One region of the Arthrobacter sp. B0427-1-12 genome, then DNA from elsewhere that is predicted to be linked to it. Evidence: predicted binding sites of a transcription regulator. Region 1 holds the regulator's gene; the other holds the start of a gene.

Evidence for each region. The regulator HspR, encoded in region 1, represses chaperone genes until heat shock. The targets are predictions, from matches to a motif close to AAGTTGAGTCNNNNNGACTCAACTT.
Region 2: a site for HspR is predicted at 1,530-1,554, ahead of AC5RWU_RS22270 (ATP-dependent Clp protease ATP-binding subunit). Genes of this name have one in related genera too.

Annotation. Positions count from the first base shown of each region.
Region 1 covers NZ_JBNHIC010000001.1:233,129-242,235, reverse strand. The annotation lists gene AC5RWU_RS01255 (DEAD/DEAH box helicase) at 1-1,322, opposite strand, end outside; gene AC5RWU_RS01250 (MarR family winged helix-turn-helix transcriptional regulator) at 1,545-2,033, opposite strand; gene trmB (tRNA (guanosine(46)-N7)-methyltransferase TrmB) at 2,314-3,171, shown strand; gene AC5RWU_RS01240 (hypothetical protein) at 3,332-4,240, shown strand; gene AC5RWU_RS01235 (DMP19 family protein) at 4,338-5,333, opposite strand; gene AC5RWU_RS01230 (UPF0758 domain-containing protein) at 5,533-5,823, shown strand; gene AC5RWU_RS01225 (heat shock protein transcriptional repressor HspR) at 5,750-6,178, opposite strand; gene AC5RWU_RS01220 (DnaJ C-terminal domain-containing protein) at 6,299-7,276, opposite strand; gene AC5RWU_RS01215 (nucleotide exchange factor GrpE) at 7,372-7,974, opposite strand; gene dnaK (molecular chaperone DnaK) at 7,977-9,107, opposite strand, start outside.
Region 2 covers NZ_JBNHIC010000076.1:12-9,118, reverse strand. The annotation lists gene AC5RWU_RS22285 (hypothetical protein) at 1-72, shown strand, start outside; gene AC5RWU_RS22280 (cold-shock protein) at 148-351, opposite strand; partial or broken gene AC5RWU_RS22275 (pyruvate kinase) at 733-1,449, opposite strand; gene AC5RWU_RS22270 (ATP-dependent Clp protease ATP-binding subunit) at 1,569-4,151, shown strand; gene AC5RWU_RS22265 (LysR family transcriptional regulator) at 4,429-5,310, shown strand; gene AC5RWU_RS22260 (cytochrome P450) at 5,515-6,693, shown strand; gene AC5RWU_RS22255 (gamma-glutamyltransferase family protein) at 6,776-8,614, opposite strand; partial or broken gene AC5RWU_RS22250 (alcohol dehydrogenase catalytic domain-containing protein) at 8,840-9,107, shown strand, end outside.

The DNA of each region.
Region 1 (9,107 bases):
TGCGCGCGCTTGCGCTGGGCGTTGGCGCCGGTGGATTTGCCGCCGCCCTGCTGCGGCAGCTTCTGTGCCAGCAGCATGGCCCGGGTGCGCGGATCGACCTTTTCAGCCATCTCGCCCACCAGCTTTTCCACCAGCGGTGAGGTTGCGGTGACACGCTCGAACGCGACATCGACACCGGCGGCCTTCATCAGCTTTCGGACGTCGGACTGCTGCTCGGGCAGGGTCACGGTGACCACCGTGCCGTCGGAACCGGCACGGGCGGTGCGTCCGGAGCGGTGCAGGTAGGCCTTGTGTTCCGTGGGCGGGTCGACATGGATGACCAGTTCGACGTCGTCCACGTGCACTCCGCGGGCGGCGACGTCGGTGGCCACCAGGACGCGGACATCACCGGCGGCGAACTCGGCCAGGTTGCGGTCGCGGGCGTTCTGGGAGAGGTTGCCGTGCAGATCGACGGCGGGGATGCCAACATCGGTCAGCTGCTTCGCCAGCTTCCGGGCGTGGTGCTTGGTGCGCATGAACAGCACGCGGCGGCCCGTACCGGCTGCCAGCTGCACGATCAGCTGCTTCTTGACGGTCTGGTCATTGACCACCAGCACGTGGTGCTCCATGGTGGTGACCGCGGCCTGCGGGTCGTCCACCGAATGCGTCAGCGGATTGGACAGGTAGCGCTTGACCAGCTTGTCCACGCCGTTGTCCAACGTGGCGGAGAACAGCAGGCGCTGGCCGCGCTCGGGCGTGGCGTCCAGCAGACGCTTGACCACGGGCAGGAAGCCAAGGTCCGCCATATGGTCCGCCTCATCCAGCACCGTGATTTCCACCGCCTCCAGGGTGACGATGCGCTGCTTCATCAGGTCCTCGAGGCGGCCCGGGCAGGCGATGACGATGTCGATGCCGGCGCGCAGCGCCTTTTCCTGGCGCTGCTGGGAGACACCGCCGTAGATCACGGTAGTGTTCAGGCCCAGCTCGGCCGCCAGCGGTTCGATCGTGTTGTTGAGCTGGGTGGCCAGTTCGCGGGTCGGCGCGAGCACCAGGCCCAGGGGACGGCCGGGACGACGGCGGTGTGCGGCTTCGCGCTCGGCAAGCCGGGAGACGAGCGGCAGGGCGAAGGCCAGTGTCTTGCCCGAACCCGTGCGGCCGCGCCCAAGTACGTCACGGCCGGCAAGAGTGTCCGGCAGGGTCTGGACCTGGATCGGGAACGGCGCCGTGATGCCCTGGGCGGCCAGGGCGTTGGCCAGGGCCCGGGGCACGCCCAGAGCGGAAAAACGCGGGGTGGAATCGGCCGGAATGGCTGAAATCGGGCGCGAGGCAACAGAAGTAGTCATGGATGTACAGGTACTTTCGGTCAGTGTCCCCGCCGCGGGTCCGCGAGGGGTTCGCCGAAGAAAAGTCAGACAGTGTCAACCGCTCAGGGGCTGGCCTGCCGGAACACACGTGGTGACCGGGGCCGGTGGCTGATGGAACAGCGGGACAGAATGTAAGCGTTCAACGACGCAGGCTGCACCGAAGCGCAGCAACTTCCTCAAGTCTACCAGCAGCAGGCTGGGTCAGGATCCGCCCAGCTTGTCCGCCGCCTCCTGGATGGCCCGGCAGAGCTTCCGCAGGAAATCGGTGGTGCCCTCCGGAATCCGGATCTGCTCCTGGAAGGAGCCCACGATGGCTGCCTCGTACTGTTCACCCACCCACTTCATGGCGTGCCGGCCGGCCGGGGTCAAGTCCAGCAGCAGGCTGCGGCGGTCACTGGGATGGGGTCGGCGGGCCACGAAACCGGCGTTCTCCAGGCGGTCGATCATCGCCGTGGCTGATCCGGTGGTGATGCTGAGCATCCGGGCGAGGTCCTTCGGAGTCATCCGGCCGGCATCGAGCAGATGGACAAGAGCGTTCAACTCGTTCAGGCCAAGGCCCAGTTCACCGGCAAAATGTATGCGCAGGCGCAGGGTATTGGCATTCAGGACCCGAAGGATGTCCACCAAAGCGCGGACATCCTGCTTCGGAACAGGATCCCCGATCGTGTCACTGCTGGGTGCTGTCGGCATCTTTTCCCCCTCTGCCGCAGAGTCTACCAAGTTACTCGGTAGCCGAGTGATTGGCTCAAACTCCGGAAACCCGCGGCAACTCGAGGAGAGTTCTAGGGTCAGCCGGGCAATAAGGCCGTCTTTACTTGATTATCAAGCTACTTCATGGAACGCTCGGATCCAAGGGAAACACCAGTTGGGGGTAGATGCCCGCAGGACCGGCGTTGGTCCTGCGGGCATCTATTTGCTCCCGGCGGCCGGCCAACCGGCACCAGCGTCCCAGCGGCTATCCTTTACTGCGATGAACAACCAGCCGCACTCCCCCGACCAGCCCGATACCCCAGCCGCCGGCGCCTACCGCAGCCAGCCGGTCTCCTTCGTCCGCCGCGGTTCCCGACTGCAGGGCCGCAGGCAGCAGGCCTGGGAAGACTATGCCGCCCGATTCGTGGTGGACGTGCCCCGCCGGCAGGCCGATACCTCGGTGCATCCCGGCTTCGTTTTCGATGCCGCGGCCGCCTTTGGGCGCAAGGCGCCTCTGGTCGTCGAGATCGGTTCGGGGCTGGGCGAGGCTGTCGTCAATGCCGCCGAACAGTATCCGGACAGGAACTTCCTGGCGGTCGAGGTTTACCGCCCGGGACTGGCGCAGACACTCCTGCGCATCGGCCAGCGGGGCCTGACCAACGTGCGCGTGGTCCAGGCCAATGCGCCGGAGGTACTGAGCACCATGCTTCCCGAGGACTCGGTCAGCGAAGTCTGGGTGTTCTTCCCGGATCCGTGGCACAAGACCAGGCACATCAAACGGCGGCTGGTCAAGGACAGCTTCGCTCCGCTGGTGGCCCGCGTCCTCGAAGCCGGCGGCCTCTGGCGACTGGCCACCGACTGGTCCGACTACGCGGTTCAAATGCGGGAAGTGCTGGACAGGGCAGCGGATTTCCAGAATGTGCATGCGGGTGAACGCAGCGGCGCCGACAGCCCGCTGACTCGGGTGTGGGCCAGCGGCGCCGAGGGCCGGGTCCCATCCGCCGACCTGGATGACAAGGGCGGCTGGGCGCCGCGCTTCGAGGGCCGGATCGTGACCAGCTTCGAGAACAAAGCGCACCGCGCCGGCCGGGAGATCTTCGACCTCACTTACCGGCGCACGGCGCGCGCTTCAGCCTGACGGCGCCAGGCTTGCCGGCCGCCGTCGTAATTTTCAGCCCGAAACTTGTGCATGTGATTTGAACCTCATCCCGTCGCGTCTCGTCTTCACTGTCAGAGGCGCGCTCTGACCGCCTCCCTTCATCCCGAGCCCTGCCCGGATAATCAGGAGGTACCAAACCATGAACCACAAGCTGCGCGGCGTCATCGCTGCGATGGCGCTGAGCCTGCTGGCCTTGACGGCCTGCGGGCAGCAGGGGGGGACGGAACAGACCGAATCCCCCGCCGAAACGACGGCGGCGGGTGACGTCGACCTGATGACCGCCGATTCCCCGCTGGGCGAGATTGTCGTCGACAGCGACGGTATGACGTTGTACTACTTCACCCGCGACACCGCCAACTCCGGTGTGAGTGCGTGCGAAGGCCAGTGCCTCATCGACTGGCCGCCCATGCTGACGGACAACGAAACCCCCGTGGTTGAAGGCGTCACGGGCGAGGTCGGCACCATTGAGGGCCCGGACGGCCCCGACGGCCAGCGCTGGGTCACCCTCAACGGCATGCCGCTGTACTACTGGATCCGGGACAACCAGCCGGGCGATGTGACCGGCCAGGACGTGGGCCAGGTCTGGTACGTCGTGGCACCGGACGGCACGATGATCACTGATCCGCTTCCCGCCACCGAATCCCCGTCTCCGACTGAAGGAACCACCGAGGGAACCGGCGGCGCCGCGGGCGAAGGTGCTGCAGACCTGGCAGTCGCGGAAAGCGAAGCGGGCCAGATCGTCGTCAACGGCGAAGGCCTGAGCGTCTACTACTACACGCGGGACACCGCGAATTCGGGCGTGAGCGCCTGCACCGGCGGTTGCCTCCAGGCCTGGCCGCCGGTAACCACCGAGAGCGATTCGCCATCCGTTGAGGGAGTGACCGGCGAAATCGGAACCATCGATACGCCGGACGGCCAGAAGCAGATCACCATCAACGGCATGCCGATCTATCTTTACGCAGAGGATCAGGCACCTGGTGACATCATTGGTCAGGGCGTCGGCGATGTGTGGTACCTCGTGGCTCCCGATGGAACCATGATGCAGTAAGCAGGGCTGTGCAACAGCATTGCCAGGGGCCGGGCGGGGCCGGACACGTCAAGCGTCCCGCCCCGCTGCCGTGCCGGCGATCTCTTCGGCAGAGCTCCTAGCGCAGCGGACTGGCCTGGGTGGCGGATGCCTGCTCTTCGTCGTCGGCGTCCTCGTCGTCGAATTCCACTGAGGCGACAATCTCGCGGGTATCGCCGTCGATCATCAGTGCCTCATTTTCCCGCTCGATCATCAGGTACTCACCCTGGTCGGTGGTGAAGTGCCAGGCAAAAGCGGTTTCGCCCTGCCACTTGAACTGCGGGTCGCCGAGGGTGATCGCCTCGAGTTCCTGGCCGGCCACCTCGGTGAGAACCCGGATAATGCGCTCGGACTCCGGCATATTCTCCGCCAGGTAGCGGGCCGCGGCTTCCTTCCGTTCCGCCAGATCCGGAATCTCCGCGACACGACGGCCCACATAGTCCTCCAGTCCGTCCCGGGGAATGACCTGCAACTCCGGCAGGGAACGCAGCCAGGCGGCGTTCCTGGCCACCAGATCGTCCGAATCGTTCAGCGCGTAGAAGTCCTCGTCGATATCGTCGAAAATGTCCTCTTCGTCTTCGTCGTAGTCTTCTTCCGGGTCAGGCATGGATTCGCTGTTCCGGGCGGAGCCGTCGTCGTCCAGGTCTTCGTCCGGGTCTTCGTCCCAGTCGCCCTCCAGATCGTCCTCGTCCAGGTCATCGAAAAACGCATCGCTGAGGAAGAAGTCCTTTTCCTCCTCGTCCAGTTCTTCGAACGCGGCCACGGCCTTCTCGAACAGCCGGGCATGGGCATCCGCGCCCATGAGGTTCAGGCCCTCGAGGACGCGTTCGTTGAGTTCCGCCTTCCAGCCGGAATTGAAGATGTACTGGGCGAATCCGCCGTTGAGCACCTGCGTGAGGTAGAAATCGACGTAGTAGCTGCGCAGCGCATTGATGGCGATCTCGTCTTCGGTGAGCAGCTCAGTCAGCAAGGCGTTGACCAGGGTGACGTTGGACGAAACGACGGCGTCGTCGCCCTCCTGGACGCTTTCGGCGGAAACGACGACGTTGAGCTGTGCTGCGGCTGGTGCGCTCATGGTGGGTCCTCATTCATCGTGGGACGTATTGACCCTTCGAACGTAGCCGCCGGTACCAGCCCGGGCGATGTTCTGCAGTTGAACTTCAGGCGAATCTTGGCCGACCGCCTCCCGGCACTGCTCCTCCACCGCCGGGACACCCGGAACAGTTGCCCACAGCGAAGCCGGCCGGCCTCGGGAACGCCTGCGTCGGGTGTGACTGTCCCGGCTGCGGGACGCGGAGGTCCTGGCTCTGGTGATTGGGTCCGGCACCCGCGGGCTGAGCAGCCTGGAACTGGCCGGCCTGGTGTTGACGGAGTTCGGCGGGCCGGCCGGGCTCCAGTCTGTTTCCGTTGAGCGGCTCCAGGACATCGGCGGGGTGGGGCCGGCACTGGCCATACGGCTCGCCGGAGCGATGGAACTGGCCCGGCGCTCGGCTAATGACCCTGCGGCCGCCAAACCACCAGGGCCTGCGAACGTGGCCGCGGACGCTGCCCCCGCGCCAGGCTGACGACATCACCGGCCAGTCCTGCGGCGAAGATCCGCCGGGCCTCGGCGCTGCCGCGGGCCTGGGCGTCCGCAAGCTCCTCGCTCAGTTCCCGTACACGCGCCTCCAGCAGCGCCACCTGGGTCTCCAGTTCGAGGATCCGTTTGATCCCCTCGAGCGACACCCCTTCCTGGGAAAGGCGCTGCACTTCGCGCAATGTCTCGATGTCCCGCTGTGAATAACGGCGGGCCCGGCCAGGCGCACGGCTGGGTGACACAAGGCCCAGGCGGTCGTACTGCCGCAGGGTCTGGGGGTGCATCTCCGCCAGCTCCGCCGCCACGGAGATCACAAATATGGGCGCATTGCTGTCAATGCCCACTGTTCTCCTTTCACCAAGTCATCGGCCATGCCGGGCAGCGCGGGCGCCGTTCCCGCCGCGGCCGGAGCCGCGGCGGGAACCGCAGCCTGGCCGCGGCACAGGCCGGCTGCTACGTTCAACCTACAGCCGCGCTTTGTCGCCCAGGTGGGCCCTGGGGCCGCCGTCGGCCGTGGCCGCCGCGAAGGCCTTCACCGCGTCCTCGGCTTCCTTGCTCAGCTTCTGCGGAACGACGACGTCGATGGTCACCAGCAGGTCACCGGTCGCCTTCGAGGTCGACACACCGCGCCCTTTGACGCGCAGCGTCCTCCCCGACGGGGTTCCCGGCGGAATCCGCAGCTTAACCGTCTCCCCTGTCAGCGTCGGTACCTGGATCTGCGCGCCGAGCGCTGCCTCGGGGAAGGTTACGGGAACATGGATCCGGATATTGTCGCCCTCACGCGTGAAGAACTCGTGGGGCTTGACGTTGACCGTCACCAGCAGGTCGCCGTTGCCCGCCGGACCCGGCTGTCCCTTGCCGCGAACCCTGACCTTCTGGCCGTCCTTGATGCCGGCGGGGATACGGACGTCAATGACCTCGCCGGATGGTTCCCGCAGGCCGATGCTGGTTCCTTTGATCGACCCGGCAAAGGAAATGCTGGTGGTCGCGGTCCGGTCCGCACCCTTCTGCGGTGCCTGCCGGTATCCCCCGTAGCCGCCGGCCCCACCGAAGAGATCGGCGAATTCCGGCGGCAGGCCCGAAGCCGTGAAGCCGCCTGCCTGCCGTCCTCGGCCATGGCCGCCGGCGCCGAACAGTCCGCCGAAAATATCCTCGAAGCCGCTGCCGCCCGGCTGGCCGGCACCGTGCGCACTGAACCGCGCGCCACCGCCCATGGCCCGGATCGCATCGTACTGCTGGCGTTCCTCCGGATCCGACAGCACGGAGTAGGCCTCGCTCACGTCCTTGAACGTCTTTTCCGCCGCGGGATCGTTCTGGTTCTGGTCCGGGTGGAACTGGCGCGCGAGCTTGCGGTATGCCTTCTTGATGTCAGCGTCGCTGGCATCCTTGGGAACGCCCAGGATCTTATAGAAGTCCTTGTCGATCCAGTCCTGGCTGGCCATGGCACCTCCTTTCTTCTCAATGTAGAACAGTTACGGCCGAAAGCGGCGAGGGCCAGAGCGGCCTTCGGGAAAGGCGGCTCTGGCCCCTACGGACGCTATTCAGGTACCGCGACGATTACCTGGGCCGGCCGGAGGGTCCGGTCGTTGCTCTTGTAACCGAAGCGGAGGACCTGGCTCACGGTATCCGTCTCGACATCAGCGCTGGACTGCTGCATGAGCGCCTCGTGGATGTTCGGGTCGAACGCGACACCGCTTTCCTCGATGCGGACCAGACCGTAGCCGGCCAGCACGTTCTCCAGCTTGACGGCGATCGCAGCGAACGGCCCGCTTTCCAGGTCGCCGGCCTGCCGTGCGGCATCGATGTCATCCAGCACCGGCAGCAGCGAATTCAGCATGCTGATCACCGCTGCGTCCCGGGCGACATCCCGGTCACGCTCCACCCGCTTACGGTAGTTGACATACTCCGCCTGCAGCCGCTTGAGGTCAGCAAGCCGCTCGGCCGCGAGATCCGTCTCGACGGTTTCGCCGGTTTCCGTTTCCGGACCGGCTCCGTCCCCGGCTTCCGCCTCGAGGCCGGCCTCCTTGAGGATCGCCTCGGCCTGCGCTAGAGCGTCCCCCTCCGGAGCCGTGTCGTGGGCCTCGTCGACCGGCGTCAGATCCTCGTGCTCGTGCTCTGATTCATCACCGTGGTGGGGCATGGTTACTTCTTCTCGTCTTCGTCTACGATTTCGGCGTCGACGATGTCCTCATCGGACTTGCCTGCGCCCGGGTTGCCGGCGCTGTCACCGGCCGCTGCGCCTTCGGCCGGCTGGGCCTGCGAGTAGATGGCCTCGCCCAGCTTGCTCTGGGAAGCCTGCAGCTTCTCGAAGGCGGACTTCACGGCGTCGTCATCGGTTCCGGCCAGCGCGGTCTTGAGGGCGTCGACGTCGGCCTTGACCTCGGTCTTGACGTTCTCCGGCAGCTTGTCAGCGTTGTCGGCCAGCAGCTTGTCCACCGAGTAGGCGGTCTGCTCCGCGGTGTTGCGGACGTCAGCGGCCTCGCGGCGCTTCTTGTCCTCCGCGGCGTGCTCCTCGGCATCCCGGACCATGCGGTCGATGTCATCCTTGGACAGTGCGGTGCCGCCCGTGATGGTCATGGACTGCTCGGCGCCCGTGCCCTTGTCCTTGGCGGACACGTGGACGATACCGTTGGCGTCGATGTCGAAGGTGACCTCGATCTGGGGAACGCCGCGCGGCGCCGGGGCAATCCCGGTCAGCTCGAACGTGCCCAGCGGCTTGTTGTCGCGGGTGAATTCACGCTCACCCTGGAAGACCTGGATGGCCACGGACGGCTGGTTGTCATCGGCGGTGGTAAAGGTCTCCGAACGCTTGGTCGGGATCGCGGTGTTGCGCTCGATCAGCTTGGTCATCACGCCACCCTTGGTTTCGATGCCCAGGGACAGCGGGGTGACGTCAATAAGCAGGACGTCCTTGCGCTCGCCCTTCAGGACGCCGGCCTGCAGTGCAGCGCCAACCGCCACGACCTCATCCGGGTTCACGCCCTTGTTCGGTTCCTTGCCGCCCGCCATCTGCTTGACCAGCTCGGACACTGCCGGCATACGGGTCGAACCGCCCACCAGGATGATGTGGTTGATGTCCGAAACCTTGATGCCGGCTTCGGCAATCACGTCGTGGAACGGCTTCTTCGTGCGGTCCAGCAGGTCCGTCGTCAGTTCCTGGAACTTGGCCCGGGTCAGGTGCTCATCCAGGTGGACCGGACCGTCCGGGGTCACGGACAGGTACTGCAGGGAGATGTTGGTGCTCGACGCGGAGGACAGTTCCTTCTTCGCCTG
Region 2 (9,107 bases), on a different contig from region 1:
CCCGGCTCCCGGCGGATCATCGACCCGCAGGAGTTCACCATCTGGCTGATCCCCGACAGTACGGCTGTCTGAACGGTGCATTCCGCCCACGTGTGGAGCGCCCCCTGGACCTTAAGGGTCCGGGGGGCGCAGTTGGTTCGAAAGTCGTTAAAGCGGGCGGATGTTCTCGGCCTGCAGGCCCTTCGGGCCCTGGGCGATATCGAACTCGACCCGCTGGTTCTCCTCCAGGGAGCGGTAGCCGCTGGAGGCGATTGCCGAAAAGTGCGCGAACACGTCCGGTCCGTTGTCATCCTGGCTGATGAAGCCAAAGCCCTTTTCGGCGTTGAACCATTTGACAGTGCCTGTTGCCATGCTGATTATTCCTTCTTGGCCGCACCGCCGGTTCCCGGACGGGAACCTACCCCGCGGGCGTCCACTTCCAACCTAGATGAGAGGTGCACCGGCAGCAAGGAGTTAGGATGCTCCCGTGCAGCCGCCGCCAGCCGTTAGGCTGACGCGAAAGGAAGTCCCGTCAGTTACCGGGATCAGGGCGGCGGAGCTGCCCGGTCGAACTCTGATGCGCCTACAGGCAAACACCGATATCAGTGCCTATGACAGGTGCATGGCTTTAGCGGTCGCGATGGGATCCAATGTTTCTGTCACGGTCAGTCCTCCCCCGCCACGAACACAGCCTGGCGTGTCAGGTCAAGCCCCGCATCACTAAGTGCTTTCGGGGTTAGTACTGCCGATCGGCTAGGGGCCGAGGGCGCTGGTGGGGTCGCCGACCTTATGGACTTTCAGCGCGTTGATGGATCCGGCCTGTCCGGGAAGGGATCCTGCGGCGATGACGACGAGGTCGCCGTTCTGCGCGATTCCCAGGTCCCGGAGGCCGCGGTCAACCTGTGCTGCCATCTGATCGGTGTGGTTTCCGGTGGTGGTCAGGACGGGCTGGATGCCCCAAGTCAGTGCCAACTGGTTCGACACCTGCTCCACCGGGGCAAAGGCAAATACGGGTTTGAGCGGGCGAAGGCGTGCCAGGCGGCGCGCCGAGTCACCGGTCTGATTCGAGGACCTGGGTGGTCACGATGACCGGTTTGGCCCGGCGGCGGGCCAGTTCGATGGCCCGCTTCTGCACGACAGGCACTTCCCCCAGTGCAAGTTCGACGCCGAGGCCGCCGCGGGCGACCATGATCGCGTCGAACGCTTCGACGATTTGAGGGAGCGCCTCCACCGCCTGCGGCTTTTCGATCTTGGCATCACTGGAATTCGGCGGCCTTCTTCATCCATGATTTCGTGGACGCGCCTGATGGCGGCGGCGTCCCGGACGAAGGAGGGCGCGACGAAATCCACACCGCGGCGGATGGCCCAGCGCAGGTCGTTCTCGTCCTTCTCACTCAGTGCGGGAACCTTGACGGCAACATGGGCCAGGTTGATGCCTTTGTTGTTGGACACCGTCCCTCCGACGGTCAGGCCGGACCGCTCCCGTCCCGCCAAGGCAGGGATTGCAGTTCGGCCGTTATGCCCCGGAATAAATCCCCCTCCCCTGTGTTAACTTGAGTCGAAGGCACTCAACTTACCAAGGAGGATCAATGCCCTTGTTCTTCGGACCCGCCGGCAACGGATCGTTCGATGAGTTCCTGGCCCGCTACCTGCAGGGCCAGCGTGCAGCCCAGTCACGCCGCACGGTAGACATCACCCGGCTGCTGAGCCGCCGCTCACACGAAGTGCTGGCCCAGGCATCCCGGTTCGCGGCCGACCTTGGCCATACCGAGGTCGACGCCCTGCACATTGTGCGTGTCATGGCGGAGCAGGAACCGGCCGCCGGACAGATCAAGCTAGCCGGCGCCGAGCCCGCCGCCATCACCCGCGCAGCCGAGCAGCGGCTGCCGGAGAAGCATCCGGAACCTTCGGCAGAGAAACCAGGCACACCGCCGTCGTTCACGGCCTCGGCGCAGCGCGCCCTGCTGGACGCCTACCAGGTGGCCCGCGCCTTCGGCTCCACCTACATCGATCCGGAGCACCTGTTCGCCGCGTTCGTGCTCAACCAGGAGACGGCCGCCGGACAGGTCCTGGCTGCGGCCGGCGTAACCCCGCAGGCCCTGCAGCACGCCAGCGCCAACCAAAGCGCCAGCGCCCAGCCTCAGGCCAACGCCGGCACCCCGGAAACAACCCAAAACAATACCCCCATGCTCGACCAGTTCGGCATGGACCTGACCGCCCGCGCCCGGGACAACCAGCTGGATCCGGTGATCGGCCGCGCGGAGGAGATCGAGCAGACCATCGAGATCCTGGCCCGCCGCACCAAGAACAACCCGGTGCTGATCGGCGAGGCCGGCGTGGGCAAGACCGCGATCATCGAGGGTCTGGCCCAGGCGATCGTCGCCGGCGAGGTCCCGGAGCAGCTGCACGGCAAGCGCGTGGTAGCTCTGGACCTGCCGGGCATGCTGGCCGGCACCCGCTACCGCGGCGATTTTGAGGAGCGGCTGACCAAGACCATGGAGGAGATCGCCACGCACGGCGGGAACCTGATCGTGTTTATCGACGAGCTGCACACCGTCGTCGGCGCCGGTGGCGCGGGCGAGGGCGGCATGGATGCGGGCAACATCCTCAAGCCGCGGCTGGCCCGCGGCGAGCTGCACCTGGTCGGCGCCACCACCCTGGCCGAGTACCGCAAGGTGGAGAAGGATCCGGCGCTGGAGCGCCGCTTCCAGCCGGTGCACGTGGGCGAGCCGTCCATTGAGGACGCGGTGCAGATCCTCGCCGGGCTGAAGGACCGCTACGAGGAGCACCACCAGGTGACCTACACGGAGGAGGCGCTGCGCGCCGCCGTCGGACTGTCCCACCGCTACCTCACGGATCGCTTCCTGCCGGACAAGGCGATCGACCTGATCGACCAGGCCGGCGCGCGGCTGAGCCTGCAGCGCGGCCCGCGCGTTGACGTGGCCGCCCTGCGCCGGCAGGTCGCGAAGCTGGAGGACGCCAAGAACGCCGCCGTCGCGGAGGAGAACTACGAGGAAGCCTCCCGGCTGCGCGACGAGATTGAGGGCCTGAACCGGAAGATTACCGCAGCGGAAGCGCACGACGCCGGATCCCGCCCGGGCGCCGAAAGGTCACCGGAGGCGGTGGTCGGCGAGGCCGAGATCGCCGCGATCATCTCCCGCGCCACCGGCATCCCCGCGGCCCGGCTGACCGAGGGCGACCGCAGCCGGCTGGCCCGGCTGGAGTCGGACCTGCACCGGCGGGTCATCGGGCAGGACGACGCCGTGACGGCCATCGCCAGGGCGGTGCGCCGCAGCCGCACGGGCATGGGGGACGAAGGCCGCCCGGTGGGCAGCTTCCTGTTCCTCGGCCCCACCGGCGTCGGCAAGACCGAGCTGGCCAAGGCCCTGGCCGAGTCACTGTTCGGCGACGAGGACGCCATGGTCCGCTTCGACATGAGCGAGTTCGGCGAGCGCCACACGGTCTCCCGGCTGGTCGGCGCCCCTCCGGGCTACGTCGGCTACGGCGAGGCCGGCCAGCTGACCGAGCGCGTCCGGCGCCGGCCGTACTCGGTGGTGCTGCTGGACGAGGTGGAGAAGGCGCACCCGGACGTGTTCAACCTGCTGCTGCAGGTGCTCGACGACGGCCGCCTCACCGACGGCCAGGGCCGCACCGTCGACTTCCGGAACACGGTGGTCATCATGACCTCCAACTTGGGGTCCGAGTTCCTGGCCAGCAAGAGCGGGGCGCTGGGCTTCACCGCCGGAGGCAGCGAGGGCAACGGCTTCGGTTCGGAGAAGGCGCTGCGGGACCGGGTGATGGGCCGGCTGCGCGAGTCCATGCGGCCGGAGTTCCTCAACCGGATCGATGAGATCCTGCTGTTCCGCAAGCTGGACCGGGAGCAGCTGCGCGCGATCGTGCGGCTGCAGCTGGCCCGGACCGAGGACCGGCTGGCCGCCCAGGGCATCGGCCTGTCGGTCAGCGAGGAGGCCGTGGACTGGATCGCCGAGCGCGGCTACGAGCCCGAATACGGCGCCCGCCCGCTGCGCCGGGTCATCCAGCGTGAGCTGGACGACCGGATCGCCGACCTGCTGGTCGCCTCCGCCGTGCACGACGGCGGTCGGGTCACCGTGGCTGTCGACAGCGGGGAGCTGCGCGTGGAGGCTGCCGTGACGGAGCCGCTGGCGACGTAGCACTGACACTACAGGGCCGGCCGGGAAAAGACGTCTCTTCCCGGCCGGCCCTGTCTATGACAGCACTGTCAGGCGGCAGGCGACGCGGCGGCCGGAGCGGCATTGCTCAGGCGGCGCAGCTTGGGAATCGGGATCCGGTAGTTGAGCGCCACAGCGGTACCCGAACCGTCGTCATGGGACCAGCGCATGAGCGCCGGACCATGGTGCGGATCGCCGTCGACGAGTTCAGGCAGATGCAGATCTATCCCGGCTCGCCTCCGTCGACCTCAATCTGCTGGTGCCGCTCCTGGCGCTGCTGGAAGAGCGGTCGGTAACGAAGGCGGCGAGCAAGGTCGGGCTGTCGCAGCCGGCCATGAGCCACGGGCTGAACCGGACCCGGCGCTTACTGGGGGATGAACTCCTCGTGCGGCAGGGGCGCGGGATGGTGCTCACGCCCAGGGCGGTCGAACTCATCGCGCCGCTGAGGCAGGCGTTGAACCAGGCGGCGAGGATCGTGACCGGTTCCTCCTTCGATCCCGCAGTGGACCGCCGGCTGATCACCGTGGCGACGACCAACACCACCGCCTTCGTGATCGGCAGCGAGCTCAGCCGGCTCTTGGCGCAGCGGGCGCCGAACACCGTGCTGCGGCTCCGCACCACGAGCGTCGCAACCAGCGCAGCGTTTGCGGAGGACGCGGCCGACGTCGTTTTGCTCCCCGAGGCATTTCCCTCGCCTTATCCGCGGGAGCGCCTGTACGACGACCGGTGGGTGGTGGTCGCGTCGTGGAATGAGCCTAAGGAAGCTGACGCACTGGAACTGCTGGAGAAAGTGCCCCACGTGTTTCTCGACGCGCCCTCGGAACGCCAGCGCCCCTACGAGATCCTGCACGAGAAGAAGATTCCCTACAGAGTGCGCCAGCTCGTGTCCGACTACCTGTTCATTCCCCACCTGATTGCCCAGGCGGGCGGCGGCGTGGCGGTCCACCGGTACCAGGTCGGACTGGAATTCGAGGGCCGGTTCGACCTGCGCGTGGAGGAGTTTCCGTTCCCTATCGAGGCCTTGGGCATCGACATGGTCTGGAACCCCTGGCTCGCCGAGGGCCCGTTCAAGGCCTGGCTGCGTGAAATCCTCCTCGAGGCCGCCGAACCGCTGCGGGCCCGCTACCTGCCGCCCAGGTAATGCATTCAGCTCCTGCATGGAACATATACGGATTATTCACTTCCCCCATGGGCTGACGATGGCCTTGAATGTGAGTGGCGGTGCTGTGAGACAGATCTCAATGGGGACTTCGGTCTCTCCACCGCCGCCCATGCAGACAACGACTCGCAAGGGAAGCGCGCCTTCCCGCTGATGCGAACCCCGAGCCACTATGTGAGGTGCCTGATGACCGTTGAGACATCGGTTTCATCCAAGATCGACCTGTTTTCCGATGAGGTTCTGCTGGACCCGTACCCCTTCTTCGCCGAACTGCGGGAACAGGGCTCCGTGGTCCGTCTCGAAAAGAACGGCATCTGGGCGCTGACCCGCTACGAAGCGATCCGCGAGGCTCTGGCGAACTGGGAGGTCTTCTCCTCCACCGCCGTGGCCTTCAACGACGACATGAACGCCGCCCTCGTCGGGACGAGCTTGGCGACCGACCCGCCGGAGCACCAGCGGCTCCGCGCGGCGCTCACCGAAAACCTCACGCCGCGCGCGCTCCGCAAGCTCCAGGGGAGCATTGACGAGAAGGCCGACGCGATGGTGGCCGAGGTGGTGGAGCGCGGCTCGTTCGACGCGATCGACGATCTGGCCCGGGCGCTGCCCCTGGAGGTGGTGACCGACCTGATCGGTGTGCAGGGGGAGGCCCGCGAAAACATCCTCCGCTGGGGCGAGGCTGCCTTCAATGTCCTCGGCCCTATGAACGAGCGGACCGTGCAGAACTTCCCGGTCGCCGGCGAGCTGTTCCAGTGGTGCGTGAACGTCCAGGCCACCGACCTGACGGAAGGCAGCATGGGACGCGCCATCTTCGACGCCGCCGAACGCGGCGAGATCCCGATGGAGAGCTGCGGGCAGATCATCCACCAGTACCTCGGGGCCGGCGTGGACACCACCATCGCGGCAATCGGAAATGCCATTGCGCAGTTCGCGGCGCACCCGGATCAGTTCGACCTCGTCCGCGAGGACCGGTCTCTGATCCCTTCCGCGTTCAACGAGGTCCTGCGCTACGAAGCGCCGGCCCACGCCTTCGCGCGGCTGGTCAAGGAGGACATCGAGATCGACGGAACGCTGATTCCCGCCGGGGACAAGGTGGCCATCCTCTACGGGTCCGGCAACCGCGATCCGCGCCACTACGAGGACCCCGACGCGTTCCTGGTCAAGCGGAATCCGGTGGACCACCTGTCCTTCGGCTACGGCTTGCACAGCTGCGCTGGGCAGGGTCTGGCCCGCCTCGAGGCCCACGCCGTCATTGACTCTCTGGCCCGCCGGGTGCGCCGCCTGACCGTCGGAGAGCCGGAGCGCGCAATCAGCAACATGACCCACAGCCTCAACAAGCTGCCGGTCCTTGGGGTCGAGCCCGTCTGAGCCAGGAAGCCGCGGCTGAGGTGAAGGTCTACGGCGGCACCCGGCCGGGTGCCGCCGTAGACCTTCACTGCCCTTGGAAGTGTCAAGGAAACTTGACGGGCGTGACCACACCGCTCGCCGTTTCGTTCCGCGGCTCGGCCCCCACCTGGGCATCGGTGCCGTCCTCGGAGACGACGAGCATGTTGGCGCTGCCGAAAATACCGGCGCCGACAACGACGTTGTGGCCGCGGCTGCGCAGACTCCGGACCGTACTGGCGGGAAAGGCCGATTCCACCTGCAATGTGTTCCCGACTACATAGGGATTGTTCGACGCGGGAAACGCCGTGCTGACAAACCGGGGCTGGGCAACCGCTTCCTGTGCCGACATGCCGAATTCGACAACATTCATGAACTGCTGCAGTTGACCCTGCGGTTGAGTGTCGATGCCGGTATTGCCGCCCAGGATAAACGGCCTGCCGTTCCGCAGCGCCATGTAGGGGTTCGAGGTGTGGCGAACGGTTGCACCGGGGGCAACGACGTTGACGTTCCCTTCCTCCAGCGACATGAAGTTCATCCGTTCATTGATATGGATGCCCGTATCGCCGACCACCAGAAACTGGCCGCCGAGGCTGGTGGTCACGGCGGTCGCGTTGCCGGCACTGTCCGTGATGGAGAAGGTGGTGGTGTCCGTGGCCTGCCGGTCGAGTCCGCTTGCGATCGGCCAGCTGGCGGCGCGGCCCATGTCAATGCGTTGGCGCTGCGTTGCGGCGTAGTCCTCCGAGAGCAGCTCCGCGACCGGCACCTCCGCCCGCTCCGGGTCCCCCACGTGCTCATACCGGTCGGCATAGGCGAGCTTGACGGCCTCCACCTGGCGGTGGATTACATCGGGATCGTGCGCTGACTGACCGGAAAAATCGTAGCCCTTGAGGATGTTCAGCGCCTGCAGCATGGCTATGCCCTGGCTGTTGGGCGGGTTCTGGTACACGGTGATCTGGTCGTTGTAGTCAACGGAGATCGGTTCAACGATTTCCGCCTCGAAACCGCTGAAGTCCTGTTCGGTGAAATATCCGCCGTTCTGGTCGGAGAAGGCCACGATGGCCGCGGCAATGGGGCCGCGGTAGTAGTAGTCCCGGGCCGCCTGGATACCGGCTGCATGGCCGGCGCCCTTTGCGCTGTCATAGGCTGCGACCAGCGCTTCGAAGGTACCGGCCATATCCTGCTGATGGACCGTCTCGCCGAGAGCGACCAGGCGGCCGCCGCGGAGGTAGAGACTGCTCAGAATCGGACTGCTCCGGATATCCGCTTGGTGAAGATTCAGCCAGTAGCTCATCTCCGAGCTCACAGGATAGCCCTCCCGGGCCGCCGCGATGGCCGGGGCCAGAACCTCCCCGAGCTCAAGTTCACCATATTCTTCGAGCCAGGCCATCCAGCCGTCCCAGGCGCCGGGGACAATGGCCTGGTGCATGCCGAAGGCGTCTGCCCGCGAGCGATAATCCGCCAGGGTCGCTTTACTGCCGACGGGCCCGACTCCGTTGACGCTGGTGACCTCCTGGCGGTCAGCGTCATAGTACAGAGCCCAGGTGCCGCCGCCGAGCACGCTCGAATAGAACGGCTCGACGACGCTGAGCACAGCCGCTACGCCAACCGAGGCGTCGGCCGCCGTACCCCCGGCCTCGAGGATCTGGCGGCCAGCGTTGGTGGCCCGTTCGTTGGATGAGACCACTGCTTCCACCTGCGGCGGACGCTCTGCCTCCGGCGAAGTAATCGATACCTCAGGCGAAGGTTCTGCGCGTAGCGTGGATGGCGGCGCGTTGGCGGCCGAAGACGTGGAGGCAGCCGGACTCGTTGTCTCGGCGGGGGCGGCAACCGGCGCATCGCAGGCGGCCAGCGTAAGCACAAGCCCCACGGCCAGAGCCGGAACGAACTTCACTTCGTGGCGCAACCCATCCTCCTCAGCGCGTACCTGTCCCCATCTTCTTTCGGCTCGTGTGGGGACGCTCACTTTATCACTGGTGCCTGAGAGCAACAGCATGACGGCGGCCAGCCGGGTACGGGTCTGTTTACGCCGGCCCTCGACATCCAATACCAAGCATGCTTAGCATGAAGAGGCCTTCGTCCGGCCCTAATCAAATCTTTGTCCGGTCCTAACCAAATCAAGGCGGCGCTAATGCGAGCGATGGTGTACCGCGGACCCTACAAGGTCCGCGTGGAGGAGAAGGATATTCCGCCGATCGAGCATCCCAACGATGCCATCGTGCGCGTGAAACTGGCCGCTATTTGCGGTTCGGACCTGCATCTGTATCACGGGATGATGCCCGATACCCGGGTGGGCATGACCTTCGGCCATGAATTCATCGGCGAGGTGGAAGAGGTCGGCCCCTCGGTGCAGAACCTCAAACGCGGCGACCGCGTCATGGTCCCGTTCAACATCTACT